DNA from 2 places in the Bradyrhizobium sp. Crot121 genome. Region 2 is predicted to be linked to the other one. Evidence: predicted binding sites of a transcription regulator. Region 2 holds the regulator's gene; the other holds the start of a gene.

Region 1 (3,636 bases), on a different contig from region 2:
CGGTCCATTTCCGGGTCTGGAGCTGGCCCTCGACGTAAACCTTGGCGCCCTTCTTCAGGTATTGCTCGGCGACCTTGGCGAGCCCTTCATTGAAGATGACGACACGGTGCCACTCGGTCTTTTCCTTGCGCTCGCCGGTGGCCCGGTCGCGCCAGGTCTCGGAGGTCGCGACGCTCAGATTGGCGATCGGACGGCCGTCCTGGGTCCGCCGGATTTCCGGGTCCTTGCCGAGATTGCCCACCAGAATGACCTTATTTACGCTTCCCGCCATCGCCGCTCTCCACTCAATCACTGGGCCGGCCGGTTACACGGCGGCCACATTCAGTCTTCGCTAACCACATCTTACATTGCTGACGGACCCTATACGCTCGCCGACACCGTCGGGCGCAGCCATTCCCCGTCCATTGCGCGGTTATCCACATATAGCACCAGCCGCGCCATTGTTCCAGTTTTGTTCCATGCAACTTGACATAATCGTGGTGGCATTGTGGCCCAAATTTGGTGCGGCCAGGATGGAACCCGAAATCGACCCTGGGGTTCCATAAAACATCAAGAAAACCATTAACTTATGTTCCCGGTACTTCGCCGTGAAGTGTTGCGTTTCGGCGACGGTATTTCCGGTTGAATCGGAGTATATGCCTAAAACGACGGCGCGGCGCTCGCGTCTTTAATACCGTAACGCTTCGGGACCAAATTGAAGCGAACAAAGGCTGGAGAGCTACGATGAAGAAGTTTTTGCTTGGAACGGTTGCCTTGGTTGCGCTGGCTGCGCCCGCCTCGGCTGCCGATCTTGCCGCGCGCCCTTATGTCAAGGCTCCGCCGGCGCCCGTCGCCGTCGTCTACGACTGGACCGGGTTCTATATCGGCGGCAACGGCGGCTGGGGAACGAGCCGCAACCGCTGGGACGTCCTTGGTTTCAGTGACGGCTCCCATAACGCCGACGGCGGCACTGCTGGTGGTCAGATCGGCTATCGCTGGCAGATGGGCACCTGGGTGTTCGGCGTCGAAGGCCAGGGCAATTGGGCCGACTTCAAGGGCAGCAACATCAGCCTGCTGACGGGCATCGACACCAACGAGACCAGGGTCGACGCCTTCGGCCTGATCACCGGCCAGATCGGCTATGCTGCCAACAATGTGCTGTTCTACGTCAAGGGCGGCGCGGCCGTGGTCGCCGATCGCTACCGCGTGCGTGACGCCTTCACCGGTTTCCCGATCACCAACGACATCAACGACACCCGCTGGGGAGCCTCGGTTGGCGCTGGCATCGAGTACGGCTTTGCGCCGAACTGGTCGGTCGGCGCCGAGTACAATCACATCTTCCTGGGCAATCGCTCCTACGATTTCGTCAACAATGGCTTCGCCGGCCCGGCCGGCAGCCTCTTCGCCACCGAGAATATCAAGCAGGACATCGACCTCGTCACCGTCCGCGTGAACTACAAGTTCGGCCTCGGCGGCGCTCCGATCATCGGGCGGTACTGATCTCGCGATCGGATATCAATCTTAAGAAAAGGCCGGCCTTGCGCCGGCCTTTTTGTTTGCGTGTCGTTCGTTCCGAGCCGCTCATCTGCGAAGCTCCGCTTGCGCGGGCCCCTCTTGCTGCCAGCTACTGCCAAAGCTGCACGCAGGAAATGCGATCAGAAACAAATCGTTGATGATTCGTGCTGAGCACTGGAAATCGTCGCCCGTTCTTCCTATGTTCCGGCATCACCCCATCGGCGCCGTGGTAGGGATTTCCGACGACGCGCGCCCATAACGTGGCGCGCTTACAAGCGCCTGGAAATGCCGATATGGATGAAGTGCTCAGGGCGAAGCGCCAACCGACCGCCGGCTCCTCAACGCGTGCCATCACGATCCGCGGCGCGCGGGAGCACAATCTCAAGAACATCGACGTCGAGATTCCCCGCGACAAGCTCGTCGTCTTCACCGGCCTGTCCGGCTCCGGCAAGTCCTCGCTTGCCTTCGACACCATCTATGCCGAGGGCCAGCGCCGCTATGTCGAATCGCTGTCGGCCTATGCCCGCCAGTTCCTGGAGATGATGCAGAAGCCTGATGTCGACCAGATCGACGGCCTCTCGCCCGCCATCTCCATCGAGCAGAAGACCACCTCGAAGAACCCGCGCTCGACCGTCGGCACTGTCACCGAGATCTACGACTACATGCGCCTGCTCTGGGCCCGCGTCGGCGTGCCCTATTCGCCGGCCACGGGATTGCCGATCGAGAGCCAGACCGTCTCGCAGATGGTCGATCGCGTGCTCGCCTTGCCCGAGGGCACTCGCCTCTATCTGCTGGCGCCGGTCGTGCGCGGCCGCAAGGGCGAGTACCGGAAAGAGCTCGCCGAATATCTCAAGAAGGGTTTTCAGCGCGTCAAGATCGACGGCACCTTCCATGAGCTCGCCGAAGCGCCGAGCCTCGACAAGAAGTTTCCGCACGACATCGACGTCGTCGTCGACCGCATCGTGGTGCGCCCCGACATCGGTCAGCGTCTCGCGGAGAGCTTTGAGACCGCGCTCAAGCTTGCCGAGGGCCTTGCGGTGATCGAATTCGCCGACGCCCCGGCGGCAGCTCCCGCCGAAGAAAAGAAGAAGACCGCAAAGATCCACGACAAGAGCGGACCGGAACGCATCCTGTTCTCGGAAAAGTTCGCCTGCCCGGTCTCCGGCTTCACCATCCCCGAGATCGAGCCGCGGCTGTTCTCGTTCAACAATCCCTATGGCGCCTGCCCCGCCTGCGGCGGCCTCGGCATCGAGCAGCATGTCGACGAGGACCTCGTCATTCCCGACAAGGATCTGTCCCTGCGCAAGGGCGCGATCGCGCCGTGGGCCAAGTCCTCCTCGCCCTATTACCTGCAGACGCTGACCGCGCTCGGCAAGCACTACAAGTTCACGCTCGACACCAAGTGGAAGGACTTGGCGAAGAAGACGCAGAACGCCATCCTGCACGGCTCCGGCGACGACGAGATCAAGTTCTCCTATGAGGACGGCGTCCGCTCCTACGACACCAAGAAGCCGTTCGAGGGCGTGATCACCAACATCAACCGCCGCTACCGCGAGACCGAGAGCGAGTGGGCGCGCGAGGAGCTGGCGAAATATTTCACCGACATTCCTTGCGCCGCCTGCAGTGGCTATCGCCTCAAGCCGGAAGCGCTGTGCGTCAAGATCGGCGGCAAGCATATCGGCGAGATCGCCGACCTGTCGGTGAAGCGCGCCGGCGAGTGGTTCGAGACCGTGCCGGAAGCGCTGAACACGCAGCAGAACGAGATCGCCGCGCGCGTGCTGAAGGAAATCCGCGAGCGACTGACCTTCCTGCTCGACGTCGGCCTCAACTATCTCACGCTGTCCCGCTCCTCCGGCACATTGTCCGGCGGCGAAAGCCAGCGCATCCGACTCGCGTCCCAGATCGGCTCGGGGCTGACAGGCGTGCTCTATGTGCTGGACGAGCCCTCGATCGGCCTGCACCAGCGCGACAATGCGCGGCTCCTGGATACGCTGAAGCGGCTGCGCGACCTCGGCAACACCGTGGTCGTGGTCGAACATGACGAGGACGCCATTCGCCTCGCCGACTACGTGCTCGACATCGGCCCCGGCGCCGGCATGCATGGCGGGCATATCGTCGCGCAAGGCACGCCCGCCGAGATCA
Region 2 (3,636 bases):
CGTTCATCGCGCTCACGCAGCGATCCGAGGCGCTCGCGGACGATTGCGAACGGGCGGTGCTGATCGTGACCGCACGGCCGGTGCCACAAGGCTGTGCGGCGGCGGTCATCGATGCCGAGCGCCTGCGGCGGCAGGGCGGGCTGGCGCTGCGGCGGAACCGGAACGGCTTCGTCATCGATGCGGTCAAGCCCGCCGGCCTCGACCGGCCGTGGTCGCCTGCGGTGTCAGGCGAAGGCGAACCCGAGACCACGATCCGGATCCAAGGGGCACCCGCGCTGCGCGCCATCGATGCGACCCCGTCCGAGTCCGACCTGCAGCCGGAAGACTGAGCGCTCCCGTCAATCTCCACCGGCGTTGGCCGGCAGCTCGAAGGCGCCGAGCCGAAATTCGTCGGGACCGCCCGAATGCGACGGCACTTGCACGAGCGTGAAGCTCGCATCCGGAAATCGCTCCCAGATCGCGAGATCTTCCGCTGCGACGGTGAGCCAGCCGAACCTGAACATGTATCGGCCGGGCTGGGCCACCCGTCCGGCTTTTTGCCATGTGATCTTGGTGACCACCGATCATGCCCCTTGCGAATAGTTCAACAAAACCACATCTGCCCCGGGATGGCCTCCGGGGCCGCTCGAATACTTTGCTTTTCACCCGCGGCAACGTCCCGCCGGCCGAGACCGGCGGCGCACGCTGCCCGAAGCTCTCAGCCGATGAACAGCGGGTTCGGCGCGGGGCGCTGGTCGACCGCCTTCGGTGCCGGCTCTGCAACATGATGCGTCACGGGCAATTGCAGCACGGTCGCCCGCTGCCCTTCGCAGAGCTGGGTCACCAGCACATGGCTGCCATCGGGGAAGTCGATCGCGTCGTGATGACGATCCCGAATATGCGCATCGATCTGGTTGAACTTGCCGACACGGAAGCCGGTCGTCTTGGTCCAGATCCAGCGATTGTCGTAGCGGACGTTATCGGCGAACGCGAGTTCGGTCCCGGGAAGCATGCAGACTGCGACCGTCGGATCGCTTTCCGAAGCGAAGCCGCGGGTCGAGGTACCGCGGAAGGTGGTGGTGATAAGCGTCTCTCCAACCTGGGCGGGACGCGTCGCCACGGCATGCAGGCTATAGTCACACATCGGATTGCTCCTCATTCGAGATAGCCGACCCGGCCTGGGAAGAGGCGCAGGCCTCTATCAGAGTGGACGATAACTTATAAGCCTCTGCTCCGTTCTTGGCATTTGTACGGCCCGCGCCCTCTAGCCGTTCACAAACACGATAGGAGGCGCTGCCGCACATCTCCTTGCACCGAGAGTGCCCCGGCGAACTTACCGGGGCTCTTATTCTAATCACTCTAAATCGTTCTTGTCAGTGTCCTTGAGGGCAGATCACCCACCAAAGTACCAGACGAGCTGCTGCGTCCTCGTCGGCTCAGTACTTGCGATAAAGCCCGATCAGCTTGCCCTGGATCCGCACCCGGTTCGGCGGCAGGATGCGGACTTCGTAGGCCGCATTGGCAGGCTCAAGCGCGATTGACGCGCCGCGGCGCCGGAAGCGCTTCAGCGTCGCTTCCTCCTCATCGATCAGCGCCACCACGATGTCGCCGGTGTTGGCGGTGTCGTTACGCTGGATCAGCGCCATGTCGCCGTCGAGGATGCCGGCCTCGACCATGGAATCGCCGCGCACCTCGAGCGCATAATGCTCGCCGGAGCCGAGCATGTCGGGCGGCACGCTGATGGTGTGGCTGCGGGTCTGCAGCGCCTCGATCGGCGTACCCGCCGCGATCCGGCCCATCACGGGAACGGCGACGGGACGGTTGCCATCGTCTTCGGCCACGGCCGCGCTGGTCGTGCGCTTGCCGAGCGTGCCCTCGATGACGCTCGGCGTGAAGCCGCGGCGGCCGTTGCCGGCGGCGGAGAGCTCAGGCAGTTTGATCACCTCGATCGCGCGGGCGCGGTTCGGCAGGCGGCGGATGAAGCCCCGTTCCTCCAGCGCCGTGATCAGGCGGTGGATGCCGGACTTCGAGCGCAGGTCGAGCGCGTCCTTCATCTCGTCGAAGGAAGGAGGCACGCCGGCCTCTTTCAGCCGTTCGTTGATGAAACGCAGAAGTTCATACTGTTTGCGCGTAAGCATCGCGAGCATTCCCCCGGTTGGTAGCGTCGTTCGATCCGAGACTTGAGAAGAGCTGATCTCGGGAGTCACGCACTCCCATTCGTAGACAGCGAGTTTCGAAACAAATCATGAACGGACACTATATGTTCGATATGTGTTCCGCAACCACTTAATTTCTGGTGAACGCGACCAGAGATGCTCCGGCAGGTGTTGGTCGCAGCGTCATTCAGGCAATCGGAGGATGTCGCAAGGCGCGCCTTTTGCTGCGGCCGGCGCGAATGGCGGACGGATCACAAGTGCCTGCGCCGCAGTGAGATTCCCAAGCAGCGAACTGTCCTGCTTGGTGACCGGCGTTGCGATCAGCGTGCCGTCGTCGCGCTCTTCGAGTAGCGCACGAAGATAATCTTCGCGCTGATCGTTGGCGGCGAGATCGCGGCCGAGCAGGGCGCTTTCCGTCACGTGATGAATCGCCGAGCGGCCGAGCAGGGCCCGAATCAACGGCACCAGGAACAGATAGGCGCAGACATAGGACGACACCGGATTGCCGGGCAGGCCGATCACTCGCATCGCGCCGAGCCGGCCATGCATCATCGGCTTGCCCGGCCGCATCGCGATCTTCCAGAACGCCATGGTCACGCCCTCGGCCTCAAGCGACGGCTTCACGAGGTCATGGTCGCCGACCGAGGCGCCGCCGGTGGTGATGAGGATGTCGGCGCCCGCGGCATGCGCGCGGCGTATGCCGTGGGTGGTGGCGGCAACCGTGTCGGCGGCGACCCCCAGATCGATCGCTTCAGCGCCTTCTGCACGCGCCATCGCCCGCAGCGCATAGCCGTTGGAATAGACGATCTGGCCTGGACCCGGAGAGGTGCCCGGCATCACGAGTTCGTCGCCGGTCGCGAGCACGGCGACCTTGGGTCGGCGCCGCACGGGGAGTTCCGGATAGTTCATCGACGCCGCCAGCGACAGCGCGCGGTCGGTCAGCCGGCTTCCGCGCCTCAGCAGCACGTCACCCTCGCGGAAATCGACGCCGGCGGGCCGGATATGCCGCCCGGCGACAGCGGCCTCGGTGATGGTGATGTGATCGCCATCGACCCGGGTGTCCTCCTGGATCACGACCGCATCGGCGCCGGCGGGAATGACGCCTCCGGTGAAGATCCGTGCCGCTTCCCGCGGACCAAGTTCCCGATCGAACGGCCGGCCCGCGGCGACTTCGCCGATCACCTTCAGCCGCGCGCTCAAGTCGGCGGCATCGGCGGATCGCACCGCATAGCCATCCATCGCCGACATCGCCAGTGGCGGCTGAGTACGCTTTGCCGCGACGTCACGGGCAAGCGTGCGGTGATAGGCGGCATCGAGTGCGACCATCTCTTCCGGCAAAGGTTCCGCGCCGGCGAGAACCGCGGCAAGCGCATCGGCGACCGGCATCAAGGCCACGGGCAACTCCTAAATTCCGAGGGCGAGAAGCGCGTTCGTCACATCATCCGGTGATGTGACGTGAATGGCTGCGAGGCCCATCGCCCGTGCGCCGCGGATGTTCTCG

Evidence for each region. Region 2 encodes LexA, which represses DNA repair genes until DNA is damaged. Its sites were predicted from a motif close to TGTTCNNNNTGTGTTCNG; they were not measured.
Region 1: uvrA (excinuclease ABC subunit UvrA) is a predicted target of LexA. The motif match lies at 1,684-1,701, and genes of this name have one in related genera.

The regions. Positions count from the first base shown of each region.
Region 1 covers NZ_JCAMOR010000023.1:83,201-86,836, reverse strand. The annotation lists gene AC5ZGW_RS21150 (single-stranded DNA-binding protein) at 1-271, opposite strand, end outside; gene AC5ZGW_RS21145 (outer membrane protein) at 724-1,479, shown strand; gene uvrA (excinuclease ABC subunit UvrA) at 1,788-3,636, shown strand, end outside.
Region 2 covers NZ_JCAMOR010000111.1:13,166-16,801, forward strand. The annotation lists gene AC5ZGW_RS42035 (ComEC/Rec2 family competence protein) at 1-329, shown strand, start outside; gene AC5ZGW_RS42040 (hypothetical protein) at 339-560, opposite strand; gene AC5ZGW_RS42045 (hypothetical protein) at 698-1,123, opposite strand; gene lexA (transcriptional repressor LexA) at 1,416-2,117, opposite strand; gene AC5ZGW_RS42055 (molybdopterin molybdotransferase MoeA) at 2,319-3,530, opposite strand; gene AC5ZGW_RS42060 (HAD-IA family hydrolase) at 3,540-3,636, opposite strand, start outside.